DNA from 4 places in the Anoxybacillus sp. ST4 genome. Region 3 is predicted to be linked to each of the others. Evidence: riboswitches for the same ligand, from Rfam matches in the RefSeq annotation. Region 3 holds a riboswitch; each other region holds the start of a gene.

Region 1 (3,106 bases), on a different contig from region 3:
GCGAAGCGAAAAATTGCTTCGGTAGTTGCTGTAACAAGTTCGATTGCGGAAATGTCGTCATTTTGCCCACCTACTTCACAAAAAGGTTGAAATTCTAGTCAAACATCATATATTGTAAAAATCAAAATGTAAAGAAAATTTTTTCGAGGTGAAACGAATGAATATTGCTTGTATACAAATGGACATTGCCTTTGGGGAGCCGGAAAAAAATAAACAAACCGTCATGCGCTACATGGAACAAATTGCCCGTAACGTCGACGTCGTCGTCTTGCCAGAGCTATGGACGACAGGATACGATTTAGCGAGACTTGGCGATATCGCCGATGAAAACGGCGAACATACAAAAACGTTTCTTTCTTCGCTTGCACGCGCGTACAATGTGCATATTGTCGGCGGATCGGTAGCGAAAAAGACGGAAAGACAAATAACGAACACGATGTACGTCGTCGATCGAAACGGTCATGTCGTTAGCGAATATAGTAAACTTCATTTGTTCAAATTGATGGATGAACATAAACATTTGCAAGCTGGGGAAACGACGGGCATATTTTCGCTTGACGGCGTGACGGGCGCAGGCGTCATTTGTTATGACATTCGCTTTCCGGAATGGATTCGCACGCATGCGCTTCACGGCGCCGAAGTGCTATTTGTCGTCGCCGAATGGCCGCTCGCTCGCCTGCATCATTGGCGCACGTTGTTAATGGCGCGCGCGATTGAAAATCAATGTTACGTCGTCGCTTGCAACCGAGCAGGAAAAGATCCGAACAACGAATTTGCCGGCCACTCGATGATCGTTGACCCATGGGGACACATCATCGCTGAAGGGGATGAACGAGAGGCGATCGTGATGGCGACGATCGATATGAATGACGTGCAACATGTGCGCGCACGCATCCCGATTTTTTCCGATCGCCGTCCAGATGTGTATAAAAAATTTTTAAAAAATGATTGACAAACGAGCATGAAGCGATGTATGATTCGAATCAAGCGAATTCACGAAACTTTTTCATTGTTACAAACATTCGAATAATACAAACACTCTTATCAAGAGCAGGTGGAGGGACGAGCCCGATGAAACCCGGCAACCGGCGATGACGCACGGTGCTAATTCTTGCAGCAGTAGGCTGAGAGATAAGAGGTGCGAAGCAAACTTCAAACCTCTTTCGTTCAGCGAAAGAGGTTTTTTATTTATGCTAAGGGAGGAATTACTATGTACGAACCGTTAACAGAGCAAAAGGCGGTCGCGCTCGCGATTCGTTTAGGGCTATTCCAAGAAGATGCGCTTCTTTCATGCCAAGAAATTGGCGATGGCAACTTAAACCTCGTCTTTCGCATCGTCAACGAGCGCACAAACGACAGCATCATCATAAAACAAGCGTTGCCGTACGCGAAAGTCGTCGGTGAAAGCTGGCCGCTCACATTAAAGCGCGCAACAATCGAAAGCCAAGCGTTGCGCACGTTCGCAAGCTACGTCCCTCAGTATGTACCAAAAGTGTATTATTCCGATGAGACTTTAGCGATTACAGTGATGGAAGATTTATCACATTTACAAATCGCGCGCCGCGGGCTGATCGAAGGAAAAACGTTCCCGCACTTGTCACAACATATTGGGGAATTTATCGCCAAAACAGCGTTTTATACATCGGATTTTGGCATGAATCAACAACAAAAAAAGAAGCTCGCCCAACAATTTACAAACCCTGAACTATGTAAAATTACGGAAGATCTCGTCTTTACCGACCCGTTTTTTGACCACGACACGAACAGCTTTGAAACGGAGCTTCGTGCTGATGTCGAGCAGCTTTGGCAAGATGATGAACTCAAGCGCGAAGCAGCGAAATTAAAACGGCTCTTTTTAACAAAAGCAGACGTGTTGCTTCATGGCGACTTACATACCGGAAGCATATTCGCAAGCGACGATGACACGAAAGTAATTGATCCAGAATTTGCATTTTACGGTCCGATCGGCTTTGATTTAGGGCAATTTTTTGCCAATTTACTATTAAACGCCCTCTCTCGCCATGAAAGCGAACGCGAGCCGCTCTTTACACATATTGAAAAAACGTGGGACGTGTTTGTTCGCACATTTACAACATGTTGGCAAGAAAGCAACGAACCGTATGCGCGCGTTTCTTTCGTGCTCGACGACATCATGAACGATGCGCTCGTCGAAGCGATCGGATTTGCTGGTTGCGAAGTCATTCGCCGCACGATCGGCTTAGCGCACGTAGCTGATTTGGACGAATTGCCGCTTGAACGGCGGCTAGAAGCAAAACGGCACGCTCTTCGCCTCGGACGCGAGCTCATCGTGCAACGTGAACATTTGCCGATTCATGCTATCAAACGTCTCGTACAACAAACGGTACATGTCAACAGCTAGGAGGAAGACGATGAAATCTGTACAATGGCACGATACACATATTACGATTTTAAACCAACAAGCATTGCCTCATAAGACTGAATATTTAGAATTAAAAAACATAAAAGACGTATGGGACGCGATCGTCGCGCTCAACGTACGCGGAGCGCCGGCGATCGGCATGACGGCCGCCTTCGGGTTAGCGCTCGCGGCGAAATCGTATGAAACGAACGACTTAGCACAGTTTCACGCCAACTTAAAGCGCGACCGCGACTATTTAGCGAGCTCGCGCCCGACCGCCGTCAATTTATTTTGGGCGCTTGACCGGCTCATGAAAAGCGTCGCCAACGCCACCTCGGTCAATGAAGCGAAAACGACGCTCATTCATGAAGCGATTTGCATTCAAGTTGAAGATGAAGACGTATGCCGACGCATCGGCGAACATGCCCTTTCTTTGTTCCAAGACGGCGATCGCATCATGACGATTTGCAATGCGGGGGCGATTGCTACCGCCCGATACGGCACGGCGCTCGCACCGTTTCATTTAGCGAAAGAAAAAGGAATGACGCTTCATGCGTACGCTTGCGAAACGCGCCCTGTGCTGCAAGGTGCGCGGCTTACCGCTTGGGAACTTTCGCAAGCTGGCGTCGATGTGACGCTCATTACAGACAATATGGCGGCGCAAACGATGAAAGCAAAGCGCATTTCTGCCGTCATCGTCGGGGCAGACCGCATTGCCGCCAACGG
Region 2 (3,106 bases), on a different contig from region 3:
TGTAACGGTAATTCCAGATACAAGGGCAGGAAGCGCTTCAGGGAGGAGCACTTTCCAGATGATTGTCGTTGTCGTTGCTCCCATCGCTTTTGCCGCTTCAATAACCCCTTTATCAATTTCACGAAGCGCAATTTCAACCATGCGCGCATAAAATGGAGCCGCTCCAATAATGAGCGCCGGCAGTGCCGCATTGGCACCAAGAATCGTACCGACAACAAACTTAGTAAACGGGATGAGTAAAATAATTAAAATGATGAACGGGATCGAACGGAAAATGTTAACAAACGATGCGATAACGCCGTTAATGATACGATTTTCCCATATGTTTCCCTTTGACGTTAAAAAGAGTAACAATCCAAGCAAAATGCCGAGCACAAACGTCGCCGCAACTGAAATAGCTGTCATATATAACGTTTCCGCTGTTGCCGCCCATATTTTATCCCAAACGACGTTCGGAAATAGCTCATTCCACATTCGCCAACACCTCCACTCCAACTTCTTGCTGGCGAATAAAAGCGAGCGCTCGCTCGATTTCTTCATTCGCACCGTCTAAATGAACGAACAACACCCCGTATGAACCGTGATGCGTTTGCGAAATTTTCCCTTGCAAAATGTTCACGTTCAAATCAAATTGTCGAATGATGTGCGTGATGAGCGGTTGCTCAGCTGCTTCGCCGACAAATGTAAGCTGTACAACTTTTCCATTTGGATATCGCTCAAGAAGATGCAACATCGCTTCTTTCGTTTCTTCCGGCTCAGTTACTTGTTGAACGAAACGCTTCGTAATCGGCTGCTCCGGCTTACGAAACACGTGAAGCACTTCACCCATTTCAACGATTTTTCCGTTTTCCATGACCGCTACACGATCACAAATTTTACGAATGACGTGCATTTCATGGGTGATTAATACGATCGTTAAACCGAGACGTTTATTAATGTCGACGAGCAAATCTAAGATGGAATCTGTCGTTTGTGGGTCGAGCGCTGACGTCGCCTCGTCGCACAACAACACTTTCGGATTGTTCGCTAACGCGCGTGCAATGCCGACGCGCTGCTTTTGTCCTCCGCTCAATTGCGACGGATACGCGTCTTCCCTTCCTTGCAGTCCGACAAGTTGAATTAGTTCATCAACGCGCTTCATTCGCTCCTCTTTCGGGACGCCGGCAATTTCGAGGGGGAATGCAATATTTTCGCGCACTGTTCGCGACCAAAGTAAATTGAAATGTTGGAAAATCATGCCGATTTGCTGGCGCGCTTGTCGCAATTGTTTTCCGCCAATTTTTCCGATCTCCTTGCCATCGACGATGACTTCGCCGCTCGTTGGCTTTTCTAATCCGTTTAATAACCGAATGAGCGAACTTTTTCCTGCACCGCTATAGCCGATAATGCCAAAAATTTCTCCTGCTTCAATATGCAAGTTCACACGATCAACAGCGGTCACATGTCCACTTGCTGCTTTGTACACTTTTGTTACATTCGATAATGTAATCACGTTGCTGTCACCTTCCTTCCATGAAAAAAGCCTTTCTGCTCAAGAGAACAGAAAGGCGCGAATCGTCCGTTCTGTCTCTTATCTCTCAAAGCAAACGCTTTGTGTGAATTGGCACCATTTCAGCAGCGCTGACGGTTGCCGGGTTTCATCGGGCACATCCCTCCACCTCTCTTGATAAGAGCGCTTTTAAACGCTTTATTCAGTTAACGTTTTAATATGTTTGAGGATCATTTTAAATTACAAAGGTGAGTATATCATCGAAAGAAGGACAGTGTCAATAAAAATTTTTCAACTATTTCCCCTTCATAATCAAGTGAACTGAATATATAGCATGAGAAACCACTACTCTTTGGATGTCGGACTACGAACAAACCCGCCGCTTTGTTAAAATGCAAAAGACTGACCCAACACGCATTAGCGTTTCAGATCAGCCTCTTCAGTTCAAAAAATGAAGTTAAACTTTCCAATTGCAGGCATACATAGTTACATGCCAAACGAACCCTTTAATTACACTCTTCTTTTGTAATTCTAATCGTTACATACACTTTATGAAAAGAGTCATAGTAGTCAGCTTGTGCAACACTAGATGTATACCATTTATCAACTAATTTTAAGTAAGAATCTGTATTCACTAAAGAATAAATTCCTGTAATAGTAGAGGACTTAGTGGTTAGATTTCGATCGTACGTAACTGTCATCGTCACTGTACCATACATACTCTGAACCGTTTTTGTTTCTTTATTTCCTCGGATAATAGTATCAAGTGGAGTAATTTTTGATTTTGAATTGCTTAATTTCGCTATTGAACTCCCTACTGCAGGAGTAACTATAATTGTTACATTACCCTCTTTATATACTCGTTTCGGGAGCGTACTAGCTTCAGTAGTAATTAACGATCCAAAAAACCCATCTAATAACAGAGTAACAGTTAATGCTAGGGTAGGGACTAAAATAAGCCTTCTAAATTTACTTTTCATTATTTTCTCTCCTCGCATAGTCCAATTGTAATGCTAGTTCTCCGCTACTTGTCCATAATGAGATAGACTTGTACATTAGCGTCAGTTAAACATCGGTATCATGAATATTAAATAGAAATTTTTATTTAGCTGATTACTCACCATAGGTATACCGTATTGTATAAAAATCAGACATTCTTTATTTCAACTTATACATTGCTTACACTCCTCCGCTTCTTCTCAAAAATTAGCTGATCAGCTATTTTCAATTTACCAAAAATAGAAAAGAAAAAAATCCGTATTTTCCGCCAATTTTTTGGCGAAAATCCGCCAATTCCTTTAAAACAAATGACAAAGTTTATTAAATGAAGTAGAATTTAGGAAAAGAGTAGAGAGGGAAATCGCATGACTATTCGTACATTGCTTGTTGATTCCGATCCTGTCTATTTGCTTGGTTTGGAAAAATTGTTGGAAAACGAAAGTAGCATAACGGTTGTCGGTTCTGTTTCTTGTATTGATTCACTAGAGACTCTCATACATATACATGTACCAGATGTCATTGTGATAAATGCGCATATGCACATAATAAAAGCATTTGACTGGATAAAAAATGCGAAGAAGACACACCCTATGATAAATGTCATTATGCTATGCAACT
Region 3 (3,106 bases):
GCTAGGCTATTGATTTGCCATAATTTTTTAGGTTTATACTTGCGTTTACATCCCTGTCTATTTTGTTTCCACATTCATCGCATACAAACGTTCTTTCTGATAAAGAAAGTTTATCTTTTACAGCACCACAATGACTGCAAGTTTTAGACGAAGGGAAGAATCGATCTGCAACTATAAACTTGATCCCATTCCAAGCACATTTATATTCCATTTGCCTTTTAAACTCGCGGAATGTTTGTTCTTGTACAGCTTTCGATAGCTTTCTGTTCTTTAACATTCCATGAGTATGTAAGCTCTCCATCACAACATACTCTGGCTTGGTTTTCACCAAAGATGCAGTGATTTGATGAATATAATCGTGCCTGATATGTTTCAGCCTTCGATACGTTTTTAAAACAAGGAATTCCAACTTCTTTATATTGTTTGTTTTTCTGTAACGGAATTCACCTCCTTCTGTTTTTATTTTATTTTCCTCATATTTTTTCGCTAGTTTACGTTGTAGCCTTTTAAGTCTTTTCTCCAACTTCTTCACTTTTTTTGGTTTGGCAAAAGCATGACCTTATAAGTCTTTATCATCTTTTACCAACCCCTGAATCATTTTGTAAGTTGTATATAGAGTTTGGCTAAATTTTATAAATTTATTTTAACTGTTTCCAACCTCCTTCACTTTTGCCCCCACTTTACCATATATCGATTTGATTTGTCTATTTTTACATGTGAAGTGCAAATATATGTGCCATATCTTTGATGGGATGCATGCTGTTTGTTGTTGAAAGGGGAATAAAAAACAGTTGCAATTTTGTTGTAAATGATGTACATTAATTTAAAATCAGAAAATTCGATATTGTTTTGCGTTCTTATCGAGAGAAGCGGAGGGACTGGCCCGATGAAGCTTCAGCAACCAGCCAGAAACGGTCAGGTGCTAAATCCAGCGAATTGGCGTTCAATTCGGAAGATAAGAAGAAGCGATTGTCTATGGACAAAAAAGCCTTCTTCTTTGAAGGCTTTTATTTTTTTAGAAAGGAAGAGAGCGAATGAGTCATATTGAAACGCGGTTAGCGCAAATTGGCAATCGGAGCGAGAGAGCGACGGGAACGGTCAATCCACCAGTATATTTTTCAACGGCGTATCGGCATGAAGGCATCGGGCAGTCGACAGGGTATGATTACATTCGGACGGGAAACCCGACAAGGCATATTGTCGAAGAAGCGATTGCACAGCTAGAAGAAGGAGATCAAGGTTTCGCATGTAGTTCAGGCATGGCGGCGATTCAAACGGTGTTTGCGCTGTTTGAAAGCGGCGACCATTTTCTCGTTTCGGCCGATTTATATGGCGGAACGTATCGTTTGTTTGAAAAAGGATGGAAGAAATACGGGCTGTCGTTTACATACGTCGATTTTCGCGATGTTGATGCGGTAAAGGCATATGTGACGGACAAAACAAAAGCGATTTTTTTAGAGACGCCAACGAATCCTTTAATGCAAGAAGCGGACATCGAAGCGGTCGCGGCGTTTGCGAAACAACATGGGCTGCTTCTTATCGTCGATAATACGTTTTACACCCCTGTACTGCAAAAGCCGCTCACAAAAGGAGCCGACATCGTCGTTCATAGCGCGACAAAATATTTAGGCGGACATAACGATGTGCTAGCCGGGCTCATTGTCGCCAAAGGAAAACAATTGTGCGAACAGCTAGCGATGTATCATAACGCCATCGGTGCAGTGTTGTCGCCGTTTGATTCATGGCTGTTAATTCGCGGCATGAAGACGCTTGCGCTTCGCATGCGCCAGCACGAACAAAACGCAAAGGCGATATATGAATTTTTAGTCGAACATGAAGATGTGACGGACGTATTGTATCCGGGAAGAGGAGGAATGTTGTCGTTTCGCGTGCGCGATGAAAAATGGGTGGATGCCTTTTTGCGAAGTTTAAAGCTCATTACGTTTGCGGAAAGTTTAGGCGGTGTCGAAAGTTTTATTACGTATCCAGCGACGCAAACGCATATGGATATTCCAGAGGATGTTCGCATCGCAAACGGGGTGTGTAATCGCCTATTGCGTTTTTCTGTCGGCATTGAACATGCGGACGATTTAATTGCCGATTTAACTCAAGCGTTTCAACGCATGAAAGAGGTGTAAAAGATGGATTTGCAAACGCAACTCGTTCACAATAAATGGCGGATCGATGCGCAAACAGGGGCCGTTAGCGTTCCGATTCATCATGCGTCAACGTTTCATCAGTTTGATTTCGATACGTTTGGCAAATACGATTATAGCCGTTCGGGCAATCCGACGCGCGAGGCGTTAGAGGAGACGATTGCGGAATTAGAAGGTGGAGCGAGCGGTTTTGCGTTCGCATCGGGCATGGCTGCCATTTCAACAGCCTTTTTATTGTTATCAAAAGGGGATCACGTATTAATTACCGATGATGTGTATGGTGGAACGTATCGCATCCTCACCGATGTATTGAGCCGATTTGGCATCGAGCATACGTTTGTCGATATGACTGATTTAGATGCGGTAGCGCGCCACATTCGCCCAAACACGAAAGTCATTTATATGGAAACGCCATCGAATCCGCTATTGAAAATTACGGATATTCGTGGGGTTGTGAAGCTCGCTAAGGCGCACGGGTGTTTAACGTTTTTAGATAATACGTTTGCGACGCCTGTGTTACAGCGTCCGCTTGATCTCGGCGTCGATGTCGTTTTGCATAGCGCGACGAAATTTTTAGCTGGCCATAGCGACGTTGTAGCTGGACTTGCGGTTGTAAAAGATGCGCGCTTGGCGCGAGAGCTGCGCAAACTGCAATATTCGTTCGGTGCGGTGCTTGGCGTGCAAGATGCGTGGCTTGTGTTGCGCGGGTTAAAAACGCTTCACGTTCGGTTAGATTACGCTTCACGTTCGGCGTTGCAGCTGGCGCAGTTTTTACATCGTCATCCGAAAGTGGCGCACGTATATTATCCAGGGCTTTCTTTTCATGAAGGGCACGTCATTCATCGCGATCAAGCGCGCGGGTTTGGCGCGGTGCTGTCGTTTGAATTGGAGGACGAACAAGCGGTGCGGACGTTTGTGAAACATGCGCGCATCCCTGTGTTTGCGGTCAG
Region 4 (3,106 bases), on a different contig from region 3:
CGGATCAGCCGACGCCTCCGCATATTGTTGCCGCGCTTCAGCAAGCGGCTGCCAACCCGACATATCATAAATATTCGCCATTTCGCGGCTATTCGTTTTTAAAAGAGGCGGTGGCGACGTTTTATAAGCGCGAATATGGGGTAACGATTGATCCAGAAAAAGAAGTCGCCATTTTATTTGGCGGAAAAGCTGGGCTCGTTGAAATGCCGCTTTGTTTAGTAAACGAAGGCGATGTCGTGCTCGTTCCCGATCCCGGTTATCCGGACTATTGGTCGGGCGTTGTGCTGGCGCGGGCGCGCATGGAAATGATGCCGCTGCGAGCGGAAAACAATTTTTTGCCTAATTATGAGGAGTTAGATGAACGTGTCGTAAAACAAGCGAAACTTATGTTTTTAAACTATCCGAACAACCCGACAGGCGCGACAGCGACGGAATCGTTTTTTAAAGAAACGGTTTCGTTTGCACAAAAATACGGCATTGCCGTCGTACACGATTTTGCGTACGGGGCGATCGGTTTTGACGGGAAAAAGCCGGTCAGCTTTTTGCAAACAGAAGGAGCGAAAGACGTCGGCATTGAAATTTACACGTTTTCAAAAACGTACAATATGGCAGGATGGCGCATCGGCTTTGCGGTCGGCAACGAAAGTATGATTGAAGCGATCAACGTTTTGCAAGATCATTTGTATGTGAGCATGTTCGGCGCCATTCAAGAAGCAGCAGCGGTCGCGCTTTTACAGTCGCAACAATGCGTCGCTGAGCTTGTTGCCACGTATGAAGCAAGACGGAATACGTTTATTCGCGCGCTAAAAGACGTCGGTTGGAACGTGCAAGCACCAGCAGGATCTTTTTTTGCGTGGCTTCCGGTGCCAAAAGGATATACGTCTGAGACGTTTGCTGACCTTTTGCTTAATCAAGCGCATGTGGCGGTCGCACCGGGCATCGGTTTTGGGGAACATGGGGAAGGCTACGTGCGCGTAGGGCTATTGACGAGTGAAGAACGGCTAAAAGAAGCAGCGGAACGAATCGGACGGTTGCAACTTTTTTAAAAAATGATTGACAAATGGAGAAAGTGCTGGCATAATTCGAATTACATTTACGAAAAACGAACTGTTCAAAAAATTATATACATTGCGAATTCTTATCAAGAGTAGGCGGAGGGACGAGCCCGATGAAGCCCGGCAACCGACTTAACAGCTGTTAAGCACGGTGCTAATTCTCGCAGCAATCGCTGAGAGATAAGAAGAGACGACTGATCGAACCTCTTCTTATGAAGAGGTTTTTTATTTGTAAAGGAGTGGGAGTATGATTACCGCAACGTATTTCATTCATGATGACAAAGATGTAGCGAAAAAAGCAGAAGGGATCGCGCTTGGGCTCACTGTCGGTTCGTGGACTGATTTGCCGCAGCTTGAACAAGAGCAGTTGAAAAAACATAAAGGGGTTGTAGAGTCGATTGAACAGCTTGAGGAAGATGAGCGCGTCAATACGTATTTCGGGAAGCGACTTAAACGGGCGCTCGTGCGCATTTCGTATCCGAGCATCAATTTTAGCGCCGATTTTCCAGCGATTTTGACGACGACGTTCGGGAAGTTGTCGCTTGATGGAACGATTAAACTCGTTGATCTTACGTTTTCTGATGAATTAAAACGGGCATTTCCCGGTCCACGCTTTGGCATGGACGGCATTCGCGAAAAGCTTGGCGTCTTTGACCGTCCGCTCGTCATGAGCATTTTTAAAGCGGTCATCGGCCGCGATTTGCGATACGTGACCGAACAATTAAAGCTGCAAGCGCTTGGCGGCGTCGATCTCGTTAAAGATGATGAAATTTTGTTTGACAACGACCTTACCCCTTTTGAAAAACGGATCGTCGCAGGAAAACAAGCGTTACAAGACGTGTACGAACAAACAGGGCATCGGACGTTATATGCGGTAAATTTGACAGGAAAAACGTTTCAGCTAAAAGAAAAGGCAAAGCGCGCGGCAGAACTTGGCGCGGACGTATTATTGTTTAACGTCTTTACATACGGGTTAGATGTATTGCAAGCGCTTCGTGAAGATGACGACATTCGCTTGCCGATTATGGCGCATCCGTCGTTTAGCGGAGCGATCGCTTCGTCGCACGTGTATGGCGTCAGTTATGCGCTTTTACTTGGGAAATTGTTGCGCATGGCAGGGGCGGATTTTTCGCTCTTTCCATCGCCGTACGGAAGCGTTGCGCTTGAAAAAGAACAGACGCTTGCAATCGCTCATGAATTAACGAAAGAAGATTTGTTTTTACGCGCATTCCCTGTTCCATCTGCCGGCATTCATCCGGGACTTGTGCCGCTTCTTATGCGCGACTTTGGTATCGATTGTGTCATTAACGCAGGCGGTGGAGTGCACGGACATCCGCAAGGCGCTGTCGGTGGCGGGCAAGCGTTTCGCGCCGCGGTGGAAGCGGTGCTTTCTGGGCGTTCGCTTCATGAGGCTGCGACGGAAAACGAAGCGTTAAAACAAGCGCTTGATTTATGGGGGAGCGCATGATGAAGCCGGTCATTTTTTGCGATTTTGATGGGACGATTACGTTAAACGATAACATTATTGCGCTCATGAAACAGTTTGCCCCGCCGGAGTGGGAAGCGATCAAAGACGATATATTGGCGCAAGCATGTACGGTGCAGGAAGGCGTCGGGCGCATGTTCTCGCTTTTACCGACAACGTTGAAAGAAGATATCGTGCAGTTTTTACTGCGCACCGCGCGCATTCGCGACGGATTTTCTGAGTTTGTCGCGTTTACGAACGAGCGGCAAATTCCGCTTTATATCGTCAGCGGCGGCATCGACTTTTTCGTCTATCCGCTGCTTGACGGGCTCATTGAAAAAGAACGTATTTATTGTAATGGCGCCGATTTTAGCGGCGATACGATTCGCATTACGTGGCCGCATGCGTGCGATGAACATTGCCAAAATGGATGCGGCTGCTGCAAGCCGTCACTTCTTCGTAAACTTGCGCCAGAAGGGGCGAAAACGATCGTCATCGGCGATTCCATTACTGATTTAGCGGCAGCAAAACGAGCCGATCACGTCATCGCGCGCGACTTTTTACTTGAAAAATGCCGTGAGCTACA

The links. Region 3 has a riboswitch for S-adenosylmethionine ahead of K1I44_RS05300 (methionine biosynthesis PLP-dependent protein). Riboswitches for the same ligand answer to the same signal wherever they lie in the genome.
Region 1: another riboswitch for S-adenosylmethionine. It lies ahead of mtnK (S-methyl-5-thioribose kinase); the one in region 3 lies ahead of K1I44_RS05300 (methionine biosynthesis PLP-dependent protein).
Region 2: another riboswitch for S-adenosylmethionine. It lies ahead of K1I44_RS09210 (methionine ABC transporter ATP-binding protein); the one in region 3 lies ahead of K1I44_RS05300 (methionine biosynthesis PLP-dependent protein).
Region 4: another riboswitch for S-adenosylmethionine. It lies ahead of mtnW (2,3-diketo-5-methylthiopentyl-1-phosphate enolase); the one in region 3 lies ahead of K1I44_RS05300 (methionine biosynthesis PLP-dependent protein).

What each region holds. Positions count from the first base shown of each region.
Region 1 covers NZ_JAHZOE010000010.1:51,211-54,316, reverse strand. Annotated here, with positions in the region: gene K1I44_RS08400 (pyridoxal phosphate-dependent aminotransferase) at 1-61, opposite strand, end outside; gene K1I44_RS08395 (carbon-nitrogen family hydrolase) at 158-952, shown strand; SAM riboswitch class I at 1,039-1,138, shown strand; gene mtnK (S-methyl-5-thioribose kinase) at 1,211-2,380, shown strand; gene mtnA (S-methyl-5-thioribose-1-phosphate isomerase) at 2,391-3,106, shown strand, end outside.
Region 2 covers NZ_JAHZOE010000012.1:46,902-50,007, forward strand. Annotated here, with positions in the region: gene K1I44_RS09205 (methionine ABC transporter permease) at 1-474, opposite strand, end outside; gene K1I44_RS09210 (methionine ABC transporter ATP-binding protein) at 464-1,492, opposite strand; SAM riboswitch class I at 1,568-1,673, opposite strand; gene K1I44_RS09215 (hypothetical protein) at 1,996-2,469, opposite strand; gene K1I44_RS09220 (response regulator transcription factor) at 2,854-3,106, shown strand, end outside.
Region 3 covers NZ_JAHZOE010000005.1:4,418-7,523, reverse strand. Annotated here, with positions in the region: partial or broken gene K1I44_RS05305 (RNA-guided endonuclease InsQ/TnpB family protein) at 2-538, opposite strand; SAM riboswitch class I at 855-962, shown strand; gene K1I44_RS05300 (methionine biosynthesis PLP-dependent protein) at 1,035-2,138, shown strand; gene metC (cystathionine beta-lyase) at 2,142-3,106, shown strand, end outside.
Region 4 covers NZ_JAHZOE010000010.1:54,383-57,488, forward strand. Annotated here, with positions in the region: gene K1I44_RS08400 (pyridoxal phosphate-dependent aminotransferase) at 1-1,046, shown strand, start outside; SAM riboswitch class I at 1,136-1,242, shown strand; gene mtnW (2,3-diketo-5-methylthiopentyl-1-phosphate enolase) at 1,303-2,523, shown strand; gene K1I44_RS08410 (2-hydroxy-3-keto-5-methylthiopentenyl-1-phosphate phosphatase) at 2,520-3,106, shown strand, end outside.